2 regions of the Luteococcus peritonei genome follow, and region 2 is predicted to be linked to the other one. Evidence: riboswitches for the same ligand, from Rfam matches in the RefSeq annotation. Region 2 holds a riboswitch; the other holds the start of a gene.
The links. A riboswitch is a leader RNA that binds a small molecule or an ion and turns the genes downstream of it on or off. The one in region 2 is predicted to bind FMN.
Positions count from the first base shown of each region.

Region 1: linked by a shared signal. The riboswitch ahead of ABD073_RS11360 (ABC transporter permease) and the one ahead of ribD (bifunctional diaminohydroxyphosphoribosylaminopyrimidine deaminase/5-amino-6-(5-phosphoribosylamino)uracil reductase RibD) in region 2 are both predicted to bind FMN.

Region 1 is NZ_BAAAIX010000027.1:63,962-71,069, forward strand. Features, by position in the region: gene ABD073_RS11335 (sirohydrochlorin chelatase) at 1-147, shown strand, start outside; gene ABD073_RS11340 (PPK2 family polyphosphate kinase) at 206-1,060, opposite strand; gene ABD073_RS11345 (DNA polymerase domain-containing protein) at 1,187-2,251, opposite strand; gene msrB (peptide-methionine (R)-S-oxide reductase MsrB) at 2,295-2,750, shown strand; gene ABD073_RS11355 (ABC transporter substrate-binding protein) at 2,800-3,837, opposite strand; gene ABD073_RS11360 (ABC transporter permease) at 3,860-4,657, opposite strand; FMN riboswitch at 4,741-4,872, opposite strand; gene hemQ (hydrogen peroxide-dependent heme synthase) at 4,952-5,692, opposite strand; gene hemE (uroporphyrinogen decarboxylase) at 5,722-6,765, opposite strand; gene ABD073_RS11375 (DUF3000 domain-containing protein) at 6,887-7,108, shown strand, end outside.
Region 2 is NZ_BAAAIX010000028.1:36,823-43,930, reverse strand. Features, by position in the region: gene ABD073_RS11915 (riboflavin synthase) at 1-357, opposite strand, end outside; gene ribD (bifunctional diaminohydroxyphosphoribosylaminopyrimidine deaminase/5-amino-6-(5-phosphoribosylamino)uracil reductase RibD) at 357-1,493, opposite strand; FMN riboswitch at 1,636-1,766, opposite strand; gene ABD073_RS11905 (DUF3152 domain-containing protein) at 1,820-2,689, opposite strand; gene ABD073_RS11900 (flotillin family protein) at 2,804-4,312, opposite strand; gene ABD073_RS11895 (NfeD family protein) at 4,352-4,858, opposite strand; gene ABD073_RS11890 (O-methyltransferase) at 4,987-5,577, shown strand; gene ABD073_RS11885 (CPBP family intramembrane glutamic endopeptidase) at 5,582-6,529, opposite strand; gene ABD073_RS11880 (SdpI family protein) at 6,526-7,108, opposite strand, start outside.

The DNA of each region.
Region 1 (7,108 bases), on a different contig from region 2:
TCCGCGCCGATGGGCGGCCACGAGTTCATCCTGGACCTGGTGATGGCCCGTTACGCCTATGCGGCGATGGAGTTGCTGGATGCCGCCACCACGGCCCAGGAGCCCCAGGAGCCGGCCGAGATCCCGCTCGACGCCATCTCGCTCTGATCCCGGACGCAGGAGAGGGCCGCACCCACCGGGTGCGGCCCTCTCGTCATGCCGGCGGTCAGCTGTCCTCGACGCGGCGACGCTCGGCGGCCACGTCGAAGTCGGCCTCGGGCCAGGCCAGGTCCATCTGCTCCAGGGTCTCCAGCAGGATCTGCGCCACCGCCCAGTTGCGGTACCACTTGCGATCCGACGGGATGTGGTACCAAGGCGCGGAGTCGGGATTGCAGCGCTCCAGCAGGTCGCCGTAGGCCTCCATGTAGGCATCCCACTTCTGGCGCGAGTCCACGTCGCCCGGGTTGTACTTCCAGTACTTCTCCGGGTTGTCCAGCCGCTCCAGCAGCCGGGCCTTCTGCTCGTCGGCGGAGATGTTCAGGAAGCACTTGATGACCCGGGTGCCACCGGAGACGAGTTCGGCCTCGAAGTCGTTGATCTGCTGGTAGCGGGCCTTCCACTCCTTGATCGGCACCAGCTGGTTGACGCGCCCGATCAGCACGTCCTCGTACTGGGAGCGGTCGAAGATGCCGATCATGCCGGCCTGCGGCACCTCCTTGCGGATCCGCCACAGGAAGTCGTGGCGCAGCTCGGCGGCGGTGGGCGACTTGAAGGCCTTCAGGTGGATGCCCTGCGGGTCCACCATGCCGATGGCATGGCGGATCACGCCACCCTTGCCGGAGGTGTCCATGCCCTGCAGGATCACCAGCACGCGCGGTGCCTTGGAGTCCTCCCGTCCGGCGGCGTAGAGGCGCTCCTGCAGGTCGGACAGCCGCGGCTCGATCAGCTCGGCCTGGGCCGGTGCGTCCTGCTTCCCCTTGCCCGGGAAGCCCGGGGTGGCCGAGGGGTCCAGGGCGGCGACGTCGACCGCGCCGGCGGGGACCCGCAGCAGATCGCGCAGGCTGGTGTCGGTGCCCACCACGCCCTGCTTCGACTTCTTGGACGCGCCGGAATCCTTGGACTTGTCCGACTTCTTCTTCGATGACTTCTTTGCCATCCAGACATCATGGCCCACGGCCACCCTCGATGTCAGCGGACGGGCGCCATTTCAGCTGGTGGCGTCAGGCTCGTCGTGGTGGCGGGCCCGGCTGGGCTGCACCCGCGGCGGCTCACCGGGCATCTTCGGGTACTCGGGCGGATAGGGCATCTCGCCCTCGCCGGCCTCCGCATCGCGCCCGTACCAGGACAGGGCCGTGGCCAGGCTGCGCGGCGTGGCCGTGTACAGGCCCGCCCACAGGTCGCCATGCTCGGCGAAGCGCTCCGGCATGGTCTGCACCGTGAACCAGGAGGGGTCGACGCCCTCCACCTCCTCCCAGCGCAGCGGGGCCGAGACCTGGGCGGTGGGCACCGGCCGGATCGAGTAGGGCGAGGCCATCAGCCGGTCGCGCGCCATCTGGTTGAAGTCCACGAAGATGCGCTCGCCGCGCTCCTCCTTCCACCAGTTCACCGTCACCTGCTCCGGCATCCGTCGGGCCAGCTCACGACCCACCGCGATGGCGGCGTGGCGGGCGTCGATGAAGTCGCACGGCTCCACCCGGCTGAAGACGTGCAGGCCCCGGCCCCCGCTGGTCTTGACCCACGGCTCGAGTCCGGCCTCCTGCAGCACCTCGCGCAGCTCGAGGGCGGCGCGCGCCACCTCGGCGAAGCCGGTGCCGGGCTGGGGGTCCAGGTCGATGCGGAGCTGGTCCACGTGCTCGGTGTCCGGTGCGGTCACCGGCCAGGGATGGAAGCGCAGGGTGCCCAGGTTCAGCATCCAGACCAGGTCCGCCACATGGGTCGGGGTCACCTGTTCGGCGGTGCGGCCCGAGGGATAGGTGACGGTGGCCACCTCGACGCCCTCCGGCATCCCCTTGGGGGCCTTCTTCTGGTAGAAGGCGTCCCCACGGCCGTCGGCCCGGGTGGCCATCACGGCGCCCTCGAAGACACCGCCGGGCCAGCGTTCCATGGTGGTGGGGCGACGGTAGAGGCCGGCCAGCAGGCCCTCGCCCACGGCCATCACGTAGTGCGCCAGGTCGAGCTTGGTGAGGCCCAGCTCGGGGAAGTAGACCTTGTCAGGGCTGGACAGGCGGACCTCGCGGTCTGCGACGCTGAGCATCGTGGCAGTCTTCGGCATGGGGCCAAGGGTAGGCTGAAAGACCCCGACCTTGGAGGACATGATGACCAGCGATCCCAGCATCGACCCCACCACCGGCCTCGCCCCGGTGGGCAAGGTGGTCAAGAGCGAGGCGGAGTGGCGGGCCCAGCTCGACGACCTGGAGTACGCCGTGCTGCGCCAGGCCGCCACCGAGCGCCCCTTCACCGGCGAGTACACCGACACCACCACCGAGGGCGTCTACCGCTGCCGCGCCTGCGGCACCGAGCTCTTCCGCAGCAACCAGAAGTTCTCCTCGCACTGCGGCTGGCCCAGCTTCTTCGCGCCGCTGGCCGAGGAGCGGGTCAGCTATGTCCGTGATGACTCGATCCCGGGCCGTCCCCGCATCGAGGTGCGCTGCGCCGCCTGCGAGTCGCACCTGGGCCATGTCTTCGAGGGCGAGGGCTATGACACCCCCACCGATCTGCGCTACTGCATCAACTCGGTCTGCCTGACCCTGGAGCCCGCGGACCAGACCTGAGCAGCCTGAGCACGCTCCCCCCGGGCCGGTGCGGCCGGCCCGGAGGGGCTCACGCCAGCACCGAGGCGTCGACGGCCCTCGAGCCGTCCACCTTCCTGCTGATCAGCCCCGCCTGGTGCATGAAGTCGGCCATCTCGACGAATCGGTCGGCCGACAGCTTCAGCTCGGGCACCTCCTGCTCGCCCTTCCACAGCGGGATCGTCGCCTTCAGGGTGGTCAGCGCATTCTTCTGGGCGGTGGCGGCGTCCAGGCCCGGGATGTGGGCGATGCTGGTGGTGATCGCCGCCTGCGGGTCCGCGACCACCCCCTGCACGGACTCGACGATGCCGCGGCAGACCTGCTCCACGAGCTCAGGCTGCGACTCCAGGGTGGCCCGGGTGGTGACGATGGAGGAGCTCACCAGTGGGATCTCGTCGGCGAGCGGGATCTGGCGGACCGCCACACCGTTGGTCGCGAACTGCACCACGTCGTTGTTGCTGAAGCCGACGATGGCGTCCACCTTGCGGGTGGCCAGGGCCGCCTGCTGGGTGTAGCCGATGGACTGGATGGTCAGGTCGGTGCGCGCCAGGCCGGCGGTGCGCAGCGCCACCTGCAGGCCGAACCAGCTCTCGCCGTACTCCCCCGGGATGCCGACAGTGCGGCCCTTGAGCTGCGCCAGCGAGGTGATCGGGGAGTCCTCGCGCACGATCATCACGATCGGGTAGCGCTGGTAGTAGCCGGCCACCGTGACCAGGTCCATCCCCTCGGCATTGGCCTGGACCACCTCGTCGCCGCCGGCGATCACGAAGTCCTCCTGGCCGGAGGTGAGCGCGGTGAACAGTCCCTCGTCGGCGCCGTGGTGGCGTAGCGTGACCCGGGCACCGCGCCGGGTGAACAGGCCCTTCTCCTGCGCCCAGTAGAAGGGCGCGAACTGGATGTTGGGGATGTAGGTCAGGCCGATGGTGCAGGCCGGCAGACCCGCGCCCGGGGTGGAGACCTTGGGGCTGGCGGACTGCTCGGCCTGGCGCACGGCGGTGCCATTGCATCCGGACAGGGCCAGCGCACCGAGGGCGCCGGCGACCAGGCCACGGCGGGAGAGCTGGGTCATGGGGGTCAACCTTTCGTGGGGATCAGGACTCGCGTCGCTGGGCGTTGACCACGCGGGAACGCCGCTCGACCAGACGAATCAGGGAGTAGAGCAGGGAGGCGACGGCGCAGAGCACGATGATGGTGGAGAACATGCCGGCGGTGTCGATGGCCTCGCGCTGCACGGTCAGCACCTGGCCCAGGCCCTTGCCGCCCATCACCATCTCCCCCACCACCGCGCCGGTGATGCTCAGTGTGAAGCCATTGCGCAGCCCGGCGAGGCTGTTGGGCAGCGCCAGCGGCCCCTCGATGAAGCACAGCTGGGCCCAGCGTCCCGCCCCGTCGACACGAGAGGCGTCGACCACCTCGGGGTCGACGTGGCGCAGACCCACCAGCGTGGAGACCAGGATCGGGAAGAAGACCATCACGGCGCACAGCAGCATGACCGGCACCAGCCCATAACCCACCCAGAGCACCAGCAACGGCGCCAGGGCGATGGCCGGGACGGCCTGGGTGGCGCCCAGGAAGGGGTTGACGGCGGCCGAGAACCAGCGGGACTCGTGGATGGCCACCGCGAGCGGCAGGCCCACCAGACAGCCGACCAGGCAGCCTCCCAGCGCCTCCAGCAGTGTCAGGCCCAGGTGCTGCCACAGCGTGGGCCCGGCCAGGTCACTGACCAGGCGTCGCAGCACGGTGCCCGGCGAGGGCAGCACATAGCCGGGCCAGTCGGTGAGCTGGACCAGGAGCTGCCAGGCGGCGAGCAGCACCAGGGCGAGCAGCAGCGGCGCGATGATCGCGCGTGTGGAGATCGCCCTGCTGGTGGGCTGGGTCACCGGTGCCATGATTCCTTTCCGCTGCGCTGCGCGAGCGGGGTGACGGCATGTCGGCAGGCGGCCCGGGACGCACTCGTGGGGCGTCGCCAGGCGCCGTGCTTCCTCCCATCCGGACTTTCACCGTCGGTCCCGGAATTCCACCGGATCAACCATCTCGAGCTGCCTCGATCTGGGTCGCGGACTGTCACCGCCGGCTCGGATTTTCACCGACCCCGGAGCACGTAGCAAGGGCCAGTATAGGCACGAGCGCCGACGTCGTGATGACGTCGGCGCTCGTGGTGGCCGGGGTGGTGCCGACAGCTGTCAGCAGCAGCCGCAGCCGGCCTGGGAGGCGGTGCCCCAGGAGGCGACGATCTCGGACAGCTCGCGGCGACGGCCGGTGAAGAAGGGCTGCTCCTCGCGCATGTGGCGACGCGCGGCGGCGGCCCGCAGGTCGCGCATCAGGTCCAGGATGCGGTGCAGCTCGTCGCACTCGAAGCTCAGCAGCCACTCGTAGTCACCCAGGGCGAAGGAGGCCACCGTGTTGGCCCGCACGTCCGGGTAGGGGGCGGCCATCATGCCGTGCTCGCGCAGCATCTGCTTGCGCTCCTCGTCGGGCAGCAGGTACCACTCGGTGGAGCGAACGAAGGGGTACACGCAGATGTTGCCCAGTGCCTTCTCGCCGGCCAGGAAGGCCGGGATGTGGGCGCGGTTGAACTCGGCGGCGCGGTGCAGGCCCACCTGGGACCAGACCGGCACCAGGCTCTCCCCCAGCTCGGTGGCGCGCAGCGCGAGGTAGGCGTCCTGCAGGGTCTCGGAGCTCGGGGCGTGCCACCAGACCATCAGGTCGGCGTCGGCACGGAAACCGGCCACGTCGTACCAGCCCCGGATCACCAGGCCCTTGCCCTCGGTGGCCTGCTCGATGGCGGCCAGCGCGTCGGCGGCGGCGGTCTCGGAGACCGCGCTGGTGCGCGCGAAGACCGAGTACATCGTGTAGTTGATGTCGGAGTTGATGACCTCGGCGTCGATGCCGGCCTGCGGGTCGCTCTGGGGGCTTGCTGTCATGCTCTTCTCTCCTCGGATCGGGATGGGTGTCAGTCGGTGTGTCCGGCCTCGGCGCGCAGTGCCGGGCCCTCGGTGTGGACCAGCTCGACGATGCGGGTCAGCACGTCGGGGTCGGTGCTGGGGGGCACGCCATGGCCCAGGTTGACGATGTGGCCCGGGGCGACGGCGCCGCGACGGATCACCTCGCGCAGGCGCTCCGCCAGCACCTCCCAGGGCGCCAGCAGCAGGGCCGGGTCCAGGTTGCCCTGCACGGCGTGCCCGGGCCCGATGCGACGGCTTGCGACGTCCAGCGGGGTGCGCCAGTCGACGCCCACCACCTCGGTGCCGGCCTCGGCCATCGCGGGCAGCAGCTCGGCGGTGCCGACGCCGAAGTGGATCCGTGGCACCTCGCGCTCCAGGCCACCCAGCACCGCCTGGCTGTGCGGCAGCACGCGGGCCCGGTAGTCCTCTTCCGCCAGCGCGCCGGCCCAGGAGTCGAAGAGCTGCACCGCCTGGGCCCCGGCGTCGACCTGGACCTGCAGGAAGGTGCGCGAGACCTGCGCCAGCCGGCGGCACAGCTCGTCCCACAGCTCGGGATCGCCGGCCATCATGGACTTGGTGAGCGCGTGGTCCTTGCTGGGGCCGCCCTCGACCATGTAGCTGGCCAGGGTGAAGGGTGCGCCGGCGAAGCCGATCAGCGGCGTGGCACCCAGCTCGCCCACCAGGCTGGTGATCGCCTCGGTGACGAAGCCCACCTGTGAGGGGTCCAGTTCGCCGAGCTGGTCCAGGTCGGCGCGGGTGCGCACCGGGCGGGCGATCACCGGTCCGGTGCCGGCCACGATGTCGAGGTCGACGCCCATGGCCTTGAGCGGCAGCACGATGTCGGAGAAGAAGATGGCCGCGTCCACCCGATGCCGGCGCACCGGCTGCATGGTGATCTCGTGGATCATCCCGGGATCGCTGCAGGCGTCGAGCATCCGGGTGCCGACGCGCAGCTCGCGGTACTCCGGCAAGGAACGGCCGGCCTGACGCATGAACCAGACGGGCAGCCGGGTGCCCTGCCGGCCTCGGGCCGCGGCCACCAGGGCCGGCATGGACGACGGGGTCGGGTCTACGGGTGCGGTCACGGGTTCGATCTTCCCACACCCGGTCCAAGGGGTCACACTGCGGCGAGTCTCTCCCGTTGTGGAGCGCCCGTTGCATAACCTCGTGGCTGTGAGCTCACCCTTTCCGCCCGATGCCGATGCAGACTTTGGTGCCCTGACCCGGGAGCTGGAGGGATTCACCTGGCGTCCCGAGGTGGAGATCGAGCAGATTCCTTCCCCGCAACGCATCGCCCCCCATTCGGTGGCGGTGGCCGCGGACGTGGTGAGCGGCGGCGAGGATGTCGGCAACGGCCGGCTGGTGCTGCTGCACGATCCCGCCGGGAACGAGGCC
Region 2 (7,108 bases):
CACCTCCCAGCGGTCACCGGGGCGCCGCTCCAGCACGACGCCGGTGGCGTCGACGTGGCCCTGGACGACATGGCCGCCCAGCCGCGCGTCGGCGCGCAGCGCCCGTTCCAGGTTGAGCGGCGAGCCCTCCTGCAGCCGCCCCAGGCTGGAGCGCGCCAGGGTCTCGGCCATCACGTCGACGGCGAAGCTCTGACCGTCGTGCTCGACGACGGTGAGGCAGACCCCGTTGCAGCTGATCGACTCGCCGGGGGCGGCATCGGCCACCACTTGCGGCCCGCTGATCCTCATCACCATGCTCTGTTCGCCGGGGCGTACCTCCAGCACCCGGCCCTTCTCCTCCACGATTCCCGTGAACATCAGTCCTCCTTGGTTCGCTGCCCCGTCGGCAGCCCTGGCGTGTGGTCCGTCGTCTTCTCGTCGTGCTTCGTGCCGTCCCGCGGCGCCTCCGGTGGCGCTGGATCGCCGTCAGCCCGGGGCCGCAGCACCAGCAACAGGTCCTGCTCCACCTGCTCCACCCGCTCCAACCGCAGCCGGGCAGCCTGCTCGATACCGGCGATGCCCAGGTCCGCGACGGCCGCGGTCCCGGCGCCCAGCAGGACCGGCGCCAGGCAGGCCAGCACCTCGTCCACCAGCCCGGCGCGCCAGAAGGCGGCCGCCAGTCGGGGCCCTCCCTCCAGCCAGACGTGGTGCACCCCCTCGGCGGCCAGGGCGGTGAGAGCCTGCTGGGGATCTCGGGTGGCCAGGTGGCGGAAGCGGCCGTCCGCGCCGCGCACCCGGGCCTGCCCGGGCACCTCGGCCAGGCCCATCACCGCTCGCAACGGCTGGTGCTGCAGCAGCTCTCCGGCCGCGTCACGGGCGGTCAGCCGCGGGTCGTCGCGCTGCAGGGTGCCGCTGCCCACCACGACCGCACCGCAGCGGGAGCGCAGCTCACCGACGCGCGCCCGCAACGCCGCACCGGTGATCCACTGGCTGCTGCCGTCGGCCGCCGCACTGCGCCCGTCCAGCGTGGCGGCGAACTTCCAGGTCACGAAGGGCCTGCCGTGGCGGGCGAGGTGGGTCCAGGTGCGGTTCAGGGCATGGGCCCGATCAGCCAGCAGGCCGCCCTCCACCACCAGTCCCGCCCGACGCAGCCGCTCAGCACCGCCGGCGGCCACCGGATTGGGGTCGTGCTGGGCGTGCACCACGCGGGAGATGCCGGCGGCGACAAGGGCGTGACTGCAGGGCCCGGTACGGCCGGTGTGGTCGCAGGGTTCCAGGGTGACGTAGGCGGTGGCGCCCCGCGCCGCCGCCCCGGCCTGCTGCAGGGCCACCACCTCGGCGTGGGCCGTGCCGGCTCCCCGGTGCCAACCACGCCCCACCACCTCCCCGTCGGGGGTGGCCAGCACGCACCCCACCCGGGGATTGGGATCGGCCTCGGGGCCCTGGCGCGCGAGCTCCAGGGCCATCGCCATCAGGGCATGGTCGGTCTGGTGCGGGATGGTTGGCTGGTGCATCGGGCCTCCGGTCGTCGTCCTCGACGTGCACCGGGGCGCGCGCGGCATGCACCGACCTGGCAGTCGGGCACCGGCCCCTCACCCCACGGCAGCAGCCGCGGGCGCAGGGACGCGCCGTCGCAGGGGTCGCCCATGGACGACCCCACGTGTTTCCTCCCATCCGGACTTTCACCGTCGGTCCTGGAATTCCACCAGGTCAACCGTGCGCTGGCTGCGCACGGGTCGCGGACTCTCACCGCCGGTTCGGACTTGCACCGACCCCGGAACACGTTGCGGCCAGCATGCCACGTGACCGGGCCGCCGGGCGGGTGGTTCGGGGAACGGGACTAGCGGCCCTTGGACTGCGAGGGCCAGGCATTGATGGTGCAGCCGTCCAGCCGGATGCTCTGCTGCATCATCACCGGGGCGACGCTGCCGGAGGCCGGACAGCCGACGTGGCCCAGGCCGATGTAGTGGCCCACCTCGTGGTTGACCATGTAGGCGCGGTACTCGTCACTGCCCGCCTGCTGCCAGGTGGGAGTGCGGTAGCGCCATCGGTCGGCATTGAGGATGACCCGCTTGCCGTTCTGGCAGCTCCACGTCGTGCGGACGTCGAGCGGCTTGCACATGGCGTCGGTGGTGTCCGGGCTGGCCAGGAAGATGGTCAGGTCGGCCGTGGACTCGTCGGAGACCAGGCTGAAGGAGTTGCCGGTGGTGCCCACCCAGCTGCGCTCGTCGTCGAGCACCCGCTCCACCTGCCGCGCCACCTCGGTGACGTCCAGGTCCAGGTTGGTCTCCAGCTTCACCACGTAGCGGTGCGGCCTCGCCCTGCCCGCATGGGTTGTGGGCACGTCGAGCGAGGCCGTCCGCCACTCACGGCTGCCCCTGTCCTTGCTCGTGACGATGCCAGCCATGCTCGGGGTCCGGCTGGGCGAAGCGCTCGATGAGGAGGAGGCTCCCGACGACGAGGGGGCTCCCGCTGACGATGGCGTCGCAGAACTGGACGCAGAGGTCGCGGGTGCGAGGGTCTGGGCCGGTGTCGTGCTGGCCTCGGCCGCGGGCACCGCCGCGTCCGGCTCGTCGGCGCCGCAGGATCGCAGCAGCGAGAAGAGCAGCAGCAGGGCCAGGACGACGGTAGCGGCGAGCACCACCTTGCCGCGCTGGGTCAGTCGCAGCTGCGCATCGCCCGACGTCGGGCGGGGTCCGTTCTGGGGCACGCCGCCAGCCTAGGACCCGGGGAGCGGACCCGCAGACGACGCGCGGGCCGCCTCCGATGGGAGGCGGCCCGCGCGAGATGGCTCGTGCGGCCGGACGGTCAGGCCCGGTCGGACTCAGGCCCGGGCATGGTCCTGCTGACCGGGGAGCTGGTCCTCGGTGCGGCGGCTGATCATGTCGGACAGGTCCACACCGGTGGTGTCCTTGATCAGCTGCATGGTCTGCACGATGTTGTTGGTGACCTGCTTCGGCACGGCGCCCGCACCATCGGTGGAGATCACCGTCAGCTTGTCGATCCCGGCCATCGGGGAGGCCACCTCGCGGGCCACCTGCGGCAGCACCTCGACCAGCATCTGCAGCACGGCGGCCTCGCCGTAGCGGGCATAGGCCTCGGCCTTCTTGTCCATCGCCTCGGCCTCGGCCTGGCCGGTGGCCAGGATGGCAGCCGCGCGGGCCTCGCCCTCGGCGCGGACGGCCTCGGCCTCGGCGATGCGTCGGGCCTTCTCCGCCTCACCCTTCTTGGCACCCTCGATGGCCTCCGCCTCGGCCAGCGCGGTACGGCGGGACTTGTCGCCGACACCCATCAGGCGCGCCTTCTCCGCCTCGGCCTCCGCGGTGGCGATGGCCTGGGCCTTGGCGGCCGCGGCCTGGAAGAGGGCGGAGTTCTTGTTCGCCTCGGCCTCGGTCTCGCGACGGTAACGGTCGGCGTCGGCGGGCTTGCGCACCTCGGTGTCCAGCTGGCGATCCTTCAGGGCCGCCTGGCGCACGGCCACCTTCTCCTGCTCGGTGAGGATGGCCTGGTCACGGTCGGCCTGGGCCAGCGGACCGGCGGCGGCGGCCTGCGCGCGGGCGGCATCGGTCTCGGCCTGGATCTCGGCCTGCTTCAGGGCCAGCTCGCGGTTGGCGATCGCCACCTGCTGCTCGGCGGCCAGCCGGGCCTGCTCGGCCTCCTGGCGGGCGGCGGCCTCGGCGACCGCGGCCATCCGCTGCACCTTGGCGGCCTCGGGGCGGCCCAGGTCGGTCAGGTAGGTGCCGTCGTCGGTGATGTCCTGGATCTGGAAGGTGTCCAGCACCAGGCCCTGGCCGGTGAGCGAGGTCTCGGACTCGTCGGCCACGCGCTGGGCGAAGGCGGCCCGGTCGCGGATGATCTGCTCGACGCTCAGCGAGCCGACGATGGAGCGCAGGGCACCGGCGAGGGTCTCCTGGGTGAAGGTCTCCACCTCCTCCTGCTGGGTCATGAAGCGCTGCGCGGCGGCGCGGATAGAGTCCTCGTTGCCGCCCACCTTGACGATGGCGACGCCGTCCAGGTTCAGCTTGATGCCCTGGCCGGAGACGGCACCGCGGATCTGCACCGGGATGCGACGGCTGGACAGGTCGAGCACGCCCAGGCGCTGCACGAAGGGGATCACGAAGACGCCGCCGCCCATCACCACCTTCTGGCCGGACAGGTCGGTGGAGACGACGCCGGTCTCCAGGTTGCGCACCTGCTTGCCCTTGCGACCGGTGACGATGTAGGCCTCGTTGGGGCCGGCCACCTTGTAGCGGCTGGCCACCAGCAGGCCGAGCAGGACCAGCAGCACCACCAGGCCGACGGTGGCCAGGGCTGCGATGGAGATTCCGAACATGTTCTTCCGTTCCTCGTGTGGTCTGGTGGGTCGTGTGGTTCAGGCCTCGAGGGCCTCGACGGGCCGGACCTCGACGGCCGTCGCGGATAGGACGTCGCTGACCCAGACCCTGGTTCCCTCGCCGAGCGGCTGCTCGCAGCGGGCATTGATCTTGAGCGGATGTCCCCCGGCATGGATGCGCACCTCGCCGTAGCCGGCGGCAGGAACGGCGGAGATCACCACGCCCTGCGCACCTCGCAGCGAGGAGGTGGAGGGGACGCCGCCCTCGCCCTGGTTCTTGAGCCGGCCGGTGGCCCAGCCGACCAGCGCACCGATGGCCAGGCCGGCCGCCAGGCCTCCGCCGATGGCGATGGGCTGGCTGTGCAGCAGGTCCAGCAACAGCGCTCCCGTGAAACCGAAGGCCCCGATGAAGCCGGCCAGGGCGGCGGTGGAGAAGAACTCGCTGTCCAGCACCCCGAGGTGGAGGCCGTCGAGCAGGTCACCGAGCAGCAGTGAGAGCACCAGCAGCACGATGCCGAGCGCGCCCACCAGCAGGAATCCAGTCATCGAGCCACCTTTCGCCTCTGATCATCCCACCGCTCGGGTCAGGCGGCCAGGAAATGTCGAGCCGGGCTGGAGGTCTCAACTGGTGACCTCGGCAGGGGGCCTGACCCGCCGCCTGCAAGACTGGCGCAATGAGCACCCCCGACCAGGTTCCCGAGCTTGTCAGCAGGGCTTTGCGGACCTCGCTGAGCAGTGGTTGGCAGCAGACCACCCGGCACGAGTCGGGGCGGCTGCTGGCCACTCTGGCGGCCTCCCGTCGTGGGATCGTGGCGGAGATCGGCACCGGCTCCGGGGCCGGGGTGGCCTGGCTGCGCAGCGGTGCTCCCGCGAGCACCCGGGTGGTCTGCGTGGAGCAGGACCCGCAGCAGGCAGAACGGGCCGCGCAGGCCCTGGCGGGGGCCGAGATCGACGTGCTGGTGGGCGGTTGCGAGGTGCTGCGGCGCCACGCCCCCTTCTCCCTGCTCTACTTCGACCGTGGCGTGGCCGAGACCGTGGGCCTGGACCTGGCCTGGGAGCTGGTGGCCGACGGCGGCATGGTGGTGGTGGACGACTTCCTGCCCGACACCAAGGCCGGCCGCTCCACCGAGTGGTCCTGCACCCCGATGGCCGCCGCGGACCCGGTGCGCCAGGACTGGCTGAGCGATGCGCGCTTCACCTCCACCGAGGTGAGCGTGGCCGCCGACGTCTCCATGGTGATCGCCACCCGACGCGCGGCCGCCTGACCCTTCAGCCCTGCGGCACCGACCAGCGGGCCCGGGTGAGCAGCAGCACGGCCAGCCCTCCCACGACGAGCACCCCCGGCACGCCGACGATGGTGCCCCAGGCCCAGCGCAGCTCACCGGGCGCCACGAAGAGCGCCGGCAGGCCGGCCGAGGCATTCAGCGCCCCGTGACCCACCGCCGCGGTGAGCACCGACCCGGTGCGCAGCCGCAACCAGGCCATCAGGACCCCCAGCGCAGTGCAGAAGCAGGTGAACAGGAGCACGCCGGCCAGGAAGGGGACCTGGTGGGAGTACTCGTAGCCCATCGCGATCAATGGGGCGTGCCACAGCCCCCAGATGGCGCCCACCAGCAGCACCGCGCGGCTGCGGCCCAACGGCATCAGAGCGTCCAGCAGCCATCCCCGCCAGCCGACCTCCTCCCCCAGGGCGAACAGGCCGTTGATCGTGAAGGCGGCCACCGGAATGCTGGCCAGCTGCAGCGCCAGCAGCACCCAGGCCGGCGGACGGTCCTCGCGCGGCAGCTGGTCCATCACCGGGCCCAGGCCCGGCAGACCGGCATCCAGCGGCAGCCAGCCGGCCAGGTCGGCCAGTGTGACCACCAGGCCGCTGGCGAGCAGGAGCAGCAGGATGCTGGCCAGCCCGAAGCCGAGGATCCGTCGGGCGGCAGCATCACTGAAGGACTCCCGACCCAGGCCCACGCTCCGCGCCCAGGGGCGGCGCCGCATCCGGCAGGCCACCAGGCTCGCCACCATCGGGGTGAACATGATGACGGGCAGGGCGATGGCAGCAGCCTTCTGCTGCAGGCCTCCGGTGAGGGCCAGCACCAGCTCACCGGCCCAGGCCAGTCCGAAGGCGACGGCCAGGAAGACGGCGACCGCCCGGCGATCGACCCGTCCACCCTCCACGCCGTGTTCCGGGCGCCCCTGGGCCAGGTCCGTGGCCGCGGCGCTCATCGCGCGCTCCGCGAGATCAGGGTGTTGACGACGCCGGCGGCCTCGCGGGCGCGGTCGACGGTCACGTAGAGCGGGCCCTTGCCGGCGCGCTCCAGCACCAGCGCCTCGCCCTCGGCCGTCACCAGTCCCCAGGCACCGCTGCCGTCCAGCCGGCCCCGGTAGCCCCAGCCACCGAAGTCGCCCATCGGCGAGGCGGTGCCGATGGTGGCCTCCTCGATCTGTTCCAGGGGCAGTCGCACCCAGGGCACGAGCCCCAGGCCCATGGCCCGCACGCCGCGCGCGTCGATGGTGACCCGGCAGCGCAGGGCGCTGAGCAGCAGCGCCATCGGCACCTCCAGGGCGAGCATGAACAGGCCCATCGAGCGGTTGCCCATGGCCCAGAAGACCGCGCCCATCACCAGCATCGGCAGCAGGCCCAGCACGGCCGAGACCCAGACCCCGGTGCTCGCCCGGGTGCTGCCGGTCCAGGCCAACGTGGTCCCCGGGGCCACCCGGATCCGGGGCGCGTCGACCGCGGGCGTGGCGGTGGCGACGTGGTGGGCCGTGTCGCGGGTGGTCAGCCAGACCAGCAGGCCGCAG